2 linked regions of the Egicoccus sp. AB-alg2 genome follow. The protein of the gene in region 1 interacts with the protein of each later gene in a pairwise test. Links are inferred from orthologs where the notes say so. Each region holds a gene or a part of one and is shown on either strand. Other genes may lie near its edges.

Region 1 (6,099 bases):
GCGGTGGCACCAGTGGACGGCCGGCACCGCTGGGCGTCTCCGGCGGCGACACGGCCGCACCCGACCTGGTCGCCGTCGACCGTGGGCCCGGCGGCGTGCAGTTCGACTTCCGCTACGACGAGGCCGTGGTGGCGGGGCCCGCCGACGGCTTCGTCGCGTACCGGGCCGACGGGCGCGGCGTGCGTGGCCGGTCGGTGCTGCGTCCGACCCCCGAGGTCGTCCGCGTGGCGTTCCCGGCCGACGCCATGGGCGACGAGGTGACGCTGCTGGGCGCCGGTGCGGGCGCCGTGCGCGGTCTCGCGGGCGGCGTGGCAGGGACGGCCGGCACGGCCGCGACGGTCCTCGACCTGCCCGCCGGCGGCGTCACCGCCGGTCCGGATCCGCGCTCCTGGGACGCGGATCCGCGCACCGGCCAGTTCACGGTCCGGTTCGACGGGAACCTGGCCACCACACCGTCACCCGACCCAGCCGGGTTCGTGCTGGTGACCGACGGTGGACGACGGGTCCCGGCACACCGTCTGGTCGAGGTGGCCGGCGACACGGTCCGGCTCGACGCCGACCCGGCCGCGGTGCGGGCGGCCACGGCGCTGGTGGTCGCCGATGGTGCGGTGCACGACGGTGTTGGTGACAAAAGCCCTGTGGACACCCTCACGACACGGCGACACGATGGGCGGTGAAGCTGGGCTGTCAAGGTCGACGGCAGACGCCGTCCGGGTCCCGTGTCGACGGTGGCCATCGGAACCGCTGTGAGGTGACCGACCGGTACCGCTCGACGAGGAACGGGGGTGGACCATGACACCACGCGAGGCCCGCGTGCTCGTGGTCGAGGACGACGATGACACCCGCGACGCCATCACGCTCGCGCTGCAGAGCGACGGATACCGCGTGCACGGCGAGCGGGAAGCCGTCGGCGCCAACCGCGCCGCCATGGCACTGCATCCGGACCTGGTCGTGATCGACGTCCGGCTCGGCGACGGTCCCGACGGCTTCGGGCTCGCACGCGCGTTGCGCACGACCACCGACACTCCGCTGCTGTTCCTGTCCGCGGCCGGATCCCTGGAGAACCGTCTCGCGGGCTTCAGCGTGGGTGGTGACGACTACCTGACCAAGCCCTTCGCCATGGAGGAGTTGCTCTCACGCGTTCGTGCGCTGCTGCGCCGCGCGGGCCGGCGGTCGGCGACCGTCTGGGAGATCGACGACCTCGTCGTGGACGAGGCCGGCCACCGCGTGTCCCGCGGGGGTGTCGAGATCGATCTCACCCCGACCGAGTTCGCCCTGCTGCTGGCGTTCTGCCGCCGTCCGGGCCGCGTCCTGTCCAAGGGGCAGCTGCTCAACGAGGTGTGGGGGGCCGACTGGTACTCGCCGAACGTCGTGGAGGTCCGGATCAGCGATCTGCGGCGCAAGTTGGAGGCGTTGGGGCCGCGCCTGATCCAGACGGTGCGGGGCGTCGGCTATGTCCTCCGCCCCTGACGCCGGGCCGGAACGGATCCAGCGCCACCTGTTGTTCCGGTTCTGGGTGCTCGCGTCGATCGCGATCGGCTCGCTGGCCGTCCTGGCGCTGGTGCCGTTCCTGAACGCCGGCGCCCTGCTGCGCAGCGACGCCTACGAGCAGGCCGAGGTGGTGTCCCGCCTCGCGGGCAGCTTCGTGCAGCAGGAGCTCGAGGGGCTCCGCGAACTGACCGCCAGCTACGGGCCGCGAGCCGTCGGGTCGCTCGCGACCGTCCGCGGGGTGGCCGACTTCGGCGCCCCGGCCGTCCAGGACATGCTGCGCGACCTGTACGGCGCCGCGCCGGGGCTCCGCAGCGTGACCCTGACCGACGCCCAGGGTCGCACCCGCGCGAGCGAGCCGCCGTCGACCGGACAGCTCGGCCACCAGCCGGAGGTCTGGGACTGGTACCGCGAGCAGGCACCCGCATTCCCCGACGGGGTGGTGAGCGGGCTGCTGCGCAACGACGACGCGGGGGTCGTCACCGCGGTCGTGCTGTTGCGCAACCGCAGCGAGGCGGGGGACGAGGCGGAGGTCGTCGGCGTCCTGGCCGCGCACTACGACGCCGGCAAGGCGCTGCAGCGGTTCGTGGACGACCTGCAACAGCGGGCGGGGGTCGCGATCACGGTGACCGACGACGCCGGCCGCGTCGTGGCGGCGCCGGAGGGCATGCCCCGCGCGCCCACCTCCCCGGCGGAGACGGGGCGCCGGGCCCGAGCCCACGCCATCGTGGCGCACGGTGACGTCGTCTCCGGCTACGTCCCGGTCGCCGACGTGGGCTGGAACGTCCGCGCCGACGTGTCGCTCCAGCCGGTGCTCGCGGCCCGCAACCGTCTCGGCAGCCTCGTGCTGGCCGCCTCCCTCGTCGTCGGTGGGCTCGTGATCGGCGGGCTGGCACGCCTGGCCGCGGCCCTACGCGACCAGGCGAGCGCCGAGGCCGACGTCCGGGCCCGGGAGCGGCGGCGTCGGGCGATCCTGGACACTGCCAGCGACGCCTTCCTGTCGGTCGACGACGACGGTCACGTGGTGGACTGGAACCGGCAGGCCGAGGCGGTCTTCGGCTGGCCTCGCGACGAGGCCATCGGCCGGCCGCTGGAGGTGCTGGTCACAGCACCCGAGCACCGGGCCGAACTGCGGGAGTTGCTGCGCAGCTACCTCGATGGTCGACGCGAACCCTGGACCGGCCAGCGCGAGTTCACGGCCGCCGACCGCTCCGGACGGACGTTCCCGGTCGACGTCGCGATCTGGCTGACGGCCGAGCCGGGTGAAGGCGGCGCGCGTCTGCACGCCTTCGTGCGCGACATCACCGAGCGCGTGCACGCGCAGGAGGAGCTGGCCGCCGCGCGTGACGAGGCGATGGAGGCGTCGCAGCTGAAGTCGCGGTTCCTGGCCAACATGAGCCACGAGATCCGGACCCCGCTCAGCGGGGTCATCGGCATGGCCCATCTGCTGCTGGACACGGACCTGTCGCCCGAACAGCGCGAGTACGGCGAGGCGATGGTGGACGCCGGTGAGCACCTGCTGTCGGTGATCGGGGACATCCTCGACCTCAGCAAGCTCGAAGCCGGCAAGCTGACCCTCGAGCCGACCGAGTTCGAACCGGCCGGGGTCGTGCGACGGGTGGCGCGGCTGCTCATGGTCCCGGCCCAGGCACGCGGTCTGCGACTGCGAGTCGTCGTCGGCGACGAGGTACCGCAGCGCGTGTACGGCGACATGAGTCGCCTGCAGCAGATCCTGGTGAACCTGTGCGGCAACGCGGTGAAGTTCACCGAACGCGGCAGCGTCACGCTGCACGTCGAGCGTCGCGACCCAGGTGACGAGCCCATGGCCCGCCTGCGCTTCAGCGTCACCGACACGGGCGTCGGGGTCTCGCAGCCCGACCTCGAGCGCCTGTTCCAGCCGTTCACGCAGGGCGACTCGCCGGCGGTGCGCGCCGGCGGCGGCACGGGGCTGGGCCTGTCGATCGTCCGCCACCTGGTCGCGATGTTCGGTGGCACGCTCGGCGCGGACAGCCGGCCCGGCCGCGGCAGCACGTTCTGGGTGGAGCTGCCTTTCGAGGTGCGCCAGGTACCGGCCGTGGCGCCCGCGTTCGACGGGAGCGGTGCGCCGCGGGACGACGGACGGGTGCGGCGCCGTGGGCGGGTACTGATCGTCGAGGACAATGCCCTCAACCAGCGCGTGGCGGACGCGATGGTCCGCAAGCTCGGTTATCGGACGGCCGTCGCCAGCGGCGGTCGCCAGGCCCTCGCCCTGCTCGAGCAGCGTGAGTTCGACGCCGTCCTCATGGACTGTCAGATGCCGGGCCTCGACGGCTACGAGACGACCCGGCGCCTGCGTCGCCGCGAACAGGGCCGTCGGACTCCGGTCATCGCGATGACCGCGAACGTCCTGCGCGGCGAGCGCCAGCGCTGCCTCGACGCCGGCATGGACGACTACGCCACCAAGCCGGTGCGCTCCGGCGACCTGCGCCGGCTGCTGCACCACTGGATCGACGGGGCGGACGAGCAGGAGCCCGAGGCGGCCGCACCCACGCCCGGCCCGCCCGAGACGCCCGGGTTCGACGACCGGCTGCTCGCCGAACTGCGCGGTGCCCTGGCCCCGTCCACGGTCCGCGACCTCGTCGGCCAGTTCCACACCACGTCCCGGCGACTGATCGACGAGTTGCGCGCCGCCGTGGCGGCGGGGGATCTTCCGACCGCGCAGCGGGCCGCTCACGAACTGAAGGGCATGGCGGCGAGCTTCGGCGCCACCGATCTCGCGGCGTGCTGCCAGCGCGTCGAGGACGAGGCTCGCGCCGGGCGGGTCGTGGCGTCCCGGGTCGACGACGTCGGCGCGGCCGCCGAACGGGCCCAGCGGTCGCTGGACGACCGGCTCGCCGGGGCCGCCCCGGCCTGATGCGCCGGCCGTCGGCGACGTCCGCGTCAACGGACCAGGCGGACCCGGGCGGCGACCTCGTCGATGCGGCAGCGGCCCATGTCGTCGCAGCTGAGCGCGGTCACGGTCACCGGCACCGGACCCTTCGTCGCCGCGCCGCGCGGGACGACCGGGACCGCCCACGAGGCCTGGCCCTCGCAGGCGGTCTCGCCGTAGCCGACGGCGGTCGGCGGCCTGCCCGCGTCGTCGTGCAGACGCACCTCCAGTTGGACCGACGACGCGCGGGCGCACGTCACCGAACCGCTCACCGTGGCGCGCACGCTGCCTCCTGCCCGCTGCATGGTCGGCTGCACCGTGAGCGCCAGGGAGGGCCCGCTTTCCACCTCCGAGGCGTTCAGGGTCAAGGTGCCGGCCGCGCGTCCACAGCAGGCCGCGGCCATCACGTCGTAGACCGCACCGGCGCGAACGTCGACCCGCACTGCGGCCTGCACGCCGCGGGTGTCGTCGGCGCAGGCGAGCAACTCGCCGTCGGCGCCGTAGACCGCCAGGGTGGTGTCGTAGTCGCTGCCGTAGGTGTCGATCGACAGGGTCGCGTTCCGCGTCGGCCGCAACCGGTACCAGACGCTGTGTCCGTTGCCCGAGCAGGACGGGTCGTCCGGTGCCGACGTCGCGCCACGGACGTCCTGTGTCGCCGTGAAGGGCAACTGGTCCACCGCGACCGGCTGCTCGCGCTGGTCGCCCGCCGGAGCCGGCGCCGCCGTCGCCGGCGCCACCGTGAGCAGCGCGAACCCGACGACCGCGCAGGCCAGGCGGGCGACGAACCCGCGGCGGTGGTGGCGGTGCCGGTTGCGCATGGTGCGAGCCTCGGGTCGACGAACCCTCCATCGCCATCGTCGTCGTGGTTCCGGGCGGGTGGCTGACCGGTCCCTGTCGACTTCCGGTGGGTACTTCCCAGCCGCGAACTTGGTCCGTACGTTCGTTCGCGGCCCGCACCGGGGCCGGCGCCCACGACCGAGTCGGAGCCGTGCCGTGACGAGCACCGACGCCGCCACCGAACGTCCTCTGCGGGTCCTGCTCGCCGACGACGCCCCGGACATCGTCACGATCCTGCGCGCGTGGCTGGAGGCGGACGACCGTTTCGAGGTCTGCGGGGAGGCGGACACCCTGGAGCGGGCCGTTCGCGACGCCGTCGACCGGGCCGCCGACGTGGTCGTCCTCGACTGGTCGATGCCGCCCGGCCGGGGCGACGTGACGGACGCGGCCGTCGCCGTGCGGCGTATCGTGGCCCAGCGCCCCGGTCGTCGGGTCGTGGTCCTGTCTGGCACGTCGGACCCGGCCGTCACGTCGGCGGCGCTGGACGCCGGCGCGACGCGTCACCTGCCGAAGGGCACGCCGCTGTCGAGCCTCACCCAGGCGCTGCTCGCACCCCCGGCGGCGACACCCCCCGCGAGGGTGCCGGAGGGTGGGGCCGCCGTGCCGAGGCACCTGGTGCCGGCGAAGGCGCCGTCGGGTGGGGTAGCGGGCACGTGGGACGCCGACGCGCTGCACGACGTGCGTACGCCCCTGACGGCCCTGCAGGGCTATGCCGCCGTGCTGCCGTCGGCCGCCGCGCGCGGCGACGAGGCCCTGCTCGCGCACGCCGCCGACGGTGTCCGGCGCAACGTGCTGCGACTGACCCTCCTCCTCGACGCCCTGGCGCTGGAGGCCGAGGTGATGACCGGGCGGCTGTCGGTCCGCCC
Region 2 (4,201 bases), on another replicon or contig:
CCGAGGGGACCTACGTGTGGGAGGACTACGCGGAGCACGACGGCGTCGACGAACCGAAGCTGCACCGCCAGCGCATCACGCTGACCAAGGTGCCGGACAAGCTGATCATCGACTTCACCGGGACCTCGCCGCAGGCCAAGGGCCCGATCAACCACTGCGGCGACTACGCCGACGGCAACTTCCTCAAGAAGTGGCTCGGCCCGATCCTGCGCAACCTCGCCGACACGCCCGAGCGGATGGCGGAGCTCGACGTCAACGAGGGCATCGTGGACCTGATCGAGATGCGCTTCCCGGAGAAGGGCACCCTGCTCACGCCGATCTTCCCGGCGCCGACCAACGCCCGCACGTTCGTGATCCTGCGGCTGCTCGGCGTGCTCGCCGGGGTGTTGGCCAAGGCCACCGACGGGCGCATGCCCGCCGACCAGGAGACGATCCGCTACACGGGCGTCTACGGCCGGCGCGCCGACGGCAGCTCCTACCTCATGCGCGAGGTGCTCGGCGGCGGCTCGGGCGGGCGCTACTACAGCGACGGCGAGGACACGATCCACGTCGTGCCCGACTCGCGCAACCTGCCGACCGAGTTCACCGAGTCGCGCTTCCCGTTCCGGGTGGAGAAGCTCGGGCTGGCGGTCGACTCCGGCGGGCCCGGCCAGTTCCGCGGCGGGCTCGGCTACGACAAGTGGATCCGGATGCTCGAGCCGGCGTCGTTCATGTCGATCGCCGACCGCTCGATCCTGGCCTGCTGGGGGGTCAACGGCGGCCGCGCCGGCGCGCCGTTCCGGGTCACCGTCGACCCGGGCGGCCCCACCGAGCGCGAGCTCGAGGGCCTGGTCGACGACGAGCCGATCGCTGCCGGCGAGGTGATCCGGATCCGCACCACCGGCGGCGGTGGCTGGGGCGACCCCCTGGACCGCGACGTCGACCTGGTCGGCCGCGACGTGCTCTGGGGCAAGGTCAGCCGTGACGGTGCGCGGGAGGACTACGGCGTCGTGGTCACCGGCCCCGACGACGAGCCCGTGGTCGACCACGACGCCACCGTCGATCTGCGCGCCCGCCTGCGCGAGGAACGCGGCGAGCAGCCGGCGTTCTTCGACCGCGGCCCCGGCTACGCGCGGCTCGACCCGGACGGTCAGCCCTTCCCCGAGGTCGACCGGCGCTGACTCGGGGTCGGCACCGGGTACTCCCGGAGTGACCGTGGCCCGCGGACGGTGGATGCTCGTGATGTCGGACGAAACCGAGATCGCAGACAGGAGCACCACCGTGTCGCAGCAGCCGTCCTCCGGCGCCACCGGGTCCGTCCCGCCGGCCGCGCCGCAACCGCCGCGCCGCCTGTACCGCTCCCGCACCGACCGCGTGATCGGCGGCGTGTGCGGTGGGCTGGCGGCCTACTTCGACGTCGACCCGACCCTGGTCCGCGTGCTGGCCGTCGTCTCGCTCGTGCTGCCGGGCCCGCAGATCCTGGCCTACCTCGTGGCCTGGATCGTCATGCCCGAGGAGCCGTGGCAGCCCGCGCCCGCCCCGCAGACCCCGGTCGCCTCGCCGCCCGCGAACCCGCCGGCGGCCGACCACTAGGCTCGAACGACGCCGACGTCGCCCGGACCAGGAGCCCCCATGACCGAGCAGCGCACCGGACCCGGCCCCCTCGCGGGCATCCGCGTCGTCGACCTGTCCCGCGCCCTGTCGGGCCCGTACGCGAGCATGATGCTCGCCGATGCCGGTGCCGAGGTGATCAAGGTCGAGCGCCCGGGATCCGGAGACGACACCCGCGGGTGGGGGCCACCGTTCGTCGGCGACGACCAGGCGGAGTCGGCCTATTACCTGTCGATCAACCGCTCGAAGAAGTCCGTCACGCTGGACCTGAAGGACGCCGACGACCTGGCGCGTCTGCGTGCCCTGATCCAGGATGCGGACGTGCTGGTGGAGAACTTCCGCCCCGGCGTGATGGACCGTCTCGGGCTGGGTGAGCAGGCGCTGGCCGAGCTCAACGACCGGCTGGTGATCCTCTCGATCACCGGCTTCGGCGAGGGTGGTCCCGACGGACAGCGCTCCGGCTTCGACCAGATCATCCAGGGCGAGGCCGGCCTCATGGGGATCACGGGCCCGGTCGGGGGCCCGCCCACGAAGATGGGCGTGCCGATCACCGACATCCTGTCGGGGATGTTCGGTGCCTACGGCGTGGTGGCCGCCCTGCACGAACGTGAACGGACCGGCACGGGGCAACGCGTCACCACCTCGCTGCTGGCCTCGGCGGTGGCCGTGCACACCTTCCAGGGCACCCGCTGGACGCTGGCCGGCGAGGTCCCCGAGCCGGGCGGCAACCGCCATCCCACCATCGCGCCCTACGGCGCGTTCACCTGCGCCGACGGCTGGGTCAACGTCGCGGTCGGCTCGGAGGGGCTGTGGCAGCGGTTCGCGCCGGTCGCCGGTCTGGACGTCGACGACCCGCGTTACTCGACCAACCGTGACCGCGTCGCCAACTGGGACGAGCTGGAGGCGGAGATCAACGCCGTGCTGGCGAAGGACACCGTCGACGCCTGGATGGAGCGGTTCAACGAGGCCGGGGTGCCGGCCGGGCGTATCCGCACGATGGACCAGGTCTACGGCTGGGAACAGCTCGAGCACCTCGGCCTCGTCGACCGGGTCGCGCACCCGACCGCCGGCGACCTCGCGCTGCCGGGCGCGCCGGTGTCCTGGTCCCGATCGGGCCGCCGGCCCGCCACGCCGCCGCCGCTGCTGGGCGAGCACGACGACGAGGTCTTCGACGAGCACTGACGCACCCGGCCGGTTCAGAACAGCAGGCGTGTGCGCAGCAGTCCGGCGGCCTCGACCGGCGTGGCCTGCAAGGACACCGGTGTGCGTCCATCGGCGGCCCCGCCCACGTCAGCACGCCCGGACAGGACCCAGCAGAAGTCGAGCGCGTCCAGTTCGAGCTGCTGGGTCGCCGCGCCGTTCGTCACGCGCAACTCGACCGCGCCGGTGAGCGTGAGCAGGAGGGGCGCGCCGTGACGCTCCATCCACTCGCGTACGACGTCCTCCACGATGCGCCGGTCCAGGGTCGGTGCCTGGGGCCGTGGCCGGCCGGTGGCGCGGGCGACGTCGAGCGTGTGCATCCACACGTCGCGCGTGTAGATGACGTCCATCAGCCGTCCGAGCGCGAAGTGCGTCGGCATCCCGGCGGCCGTGGATCCCTGCGGCGCGATGGGCAGCCGCGCGCGTCGCAGCGGTGACGGCAGCCGCATCCGCCCCCGGACGGCGGCCGGCGCCAGCGCCCGCAGCCGCGCCAGCCGCTGCTGCGGGGACAGGTGCGCGTGCTCGCGGACCTGCAGCGCGTTCGTGGCGTCCAGGCCGTTGCCGTCGAACTCGTCGGCGTGCCGGCGGCCCCACCACTGCTGGCGCACCAGCTCCGGCACGGACGCGCAGGACCGCGCCGCACCGATCACGTGACCGACCAGGTCGGCCACGTTCCAGGCCCGGCACACGGTCGGTGCGCGCCACTCGTCGGGTTCGAGCTGCTCCAGCAGAGCCACGAGTTGCGTGTAGGCCGCTGCCGCCAGCTCGGGGGCGTCGGTGTCGCGGGCGACCCGGTCGAGGTCCCCGGCGGAGCGGGTCGTCTCCAGCGTCATCCTCTGCCCTCCGGCCGCGGGGCTCGTGGCGGCCTGGCGGCCCGGTCGCCGCGCCGGGCTACCGGCCCTGGGTGGCCAGGTCCCCGGTCGGTCCGAGCCAGCCCAATCGCCGCGAGACGGTGTCCGCGGTCTCGCGGACCAGCGCTCCCGCGTCCGCCAGTTGCCGCGGCTCGAGACGGTACTCCGGGCCCGAGGCGACGATCGCGGCGACCACGACGCCGTCCGGGTCGCGGACCGGTGCCGCCACCGCGTGCAGTCCCCGTTCGAGTTCGCCGATCGTCACCGCATAGCCGCGCGAACGCGCCCGCTCGAGGTCACGCCGCAGTTCGTCCGGATCGGTGATGGTCCGTTTCGTCCGTGCCTGGAGAGGCCGCCCCAGGACGTCCTGGCGCAGGTCCGCCGGCCCCCACGTGAGGAAGACCTTCCCGCTCGCGGTGGCGTGCAGCGGATGACGTTGCCCGATCCAGTCCACGGAGATCAGCGACGTGGAGAGGTCCGCCTGCACAATGCTGATGACCTCGCCCTCCTCGAGCACGGCGAGGTTCACCGGCTCGTCTAGCCGTTCGCTGAGCTGCTCG

What was found. Proteins that work in one complex are often made in the same cells at the same time.
Region 2: the proteins of ACERM0_RS10335 (region 1) and ACERM0_RS09140 interact in binary tests that used the Escherichia coli proteins (3 or more experiments, as listed by UniProt). The link is inferred for Egicoccus sp. AB-alg2 from one-to-one orthologs.

Annotation. Positions count from the first base shown.
Region 1 is NZ_JBGUAX010000005.1:85,334-91,432, reverse strand. What follows is about bases 1,054-4,581. They hold ACERM0_RS10335 (ATP-binding protein), read left to right. Parts: upstream 1,054-1,453; coding sequence 1,454-4,381; downstream 4,382-4,581. Other genes in these bases: ACERM0_RS10330 (hypothetical protein), read right to left, coding at 4,408-4,581; ACERM0_RS10340 (response regulator transcription factor), read left to right, coding at 1,054-1,470. Also shown: ACERM0_RS10345 (hypothetical protein), read left to right, coding at 1-677; more of ACERM0_RS10340, read left to right, coding at 793-1,053; more of ACERM0_RS10330, read right to left, coding at 4,582-5,214; ACERM0_RS10325 (response regulator), read left to right, coding at 5,390-6,099. UniProt on the Escherichia coli protein: Member of the two-component regulatory system ArcB/ArcA. Sensor-regulator protein for anaerobic repression of the arc modulon. Activates ArcA via a four-step phosphorelay.
Region 2 is NZ_JBGUAX010000004.1:339,551-343,751, forward strand. What follows is about bases 1-2,916. They hold ACERM0_RS09140 (PspC domain-containing protein), read left to right. Parts: upstream 1-1,260; coding sequence 1,261-1,572; downstream 1,573-2,916. Other genes in these bases: ACERM0_RS09135 (hydantoinase B/oxoprolinase family protein), read left to right, coding at 1-1,160; ACERM0_RS09145 (CaiB/BaiF CoA transferase family protein), read left to right, coding at 1,612-2,772; ACERM0_RS09150 (maleylpyruvate isomerase family mycothiol-dependent enzyme), read right to left, coding at 2,787-2,916. Outside these bases: more of ACERM0_RS09150, read right to left, coding at 2,917-3,623; ACERM0_RS09155 (IclR family transcriptional regulator), read right to left, coding at 3,682-4,201.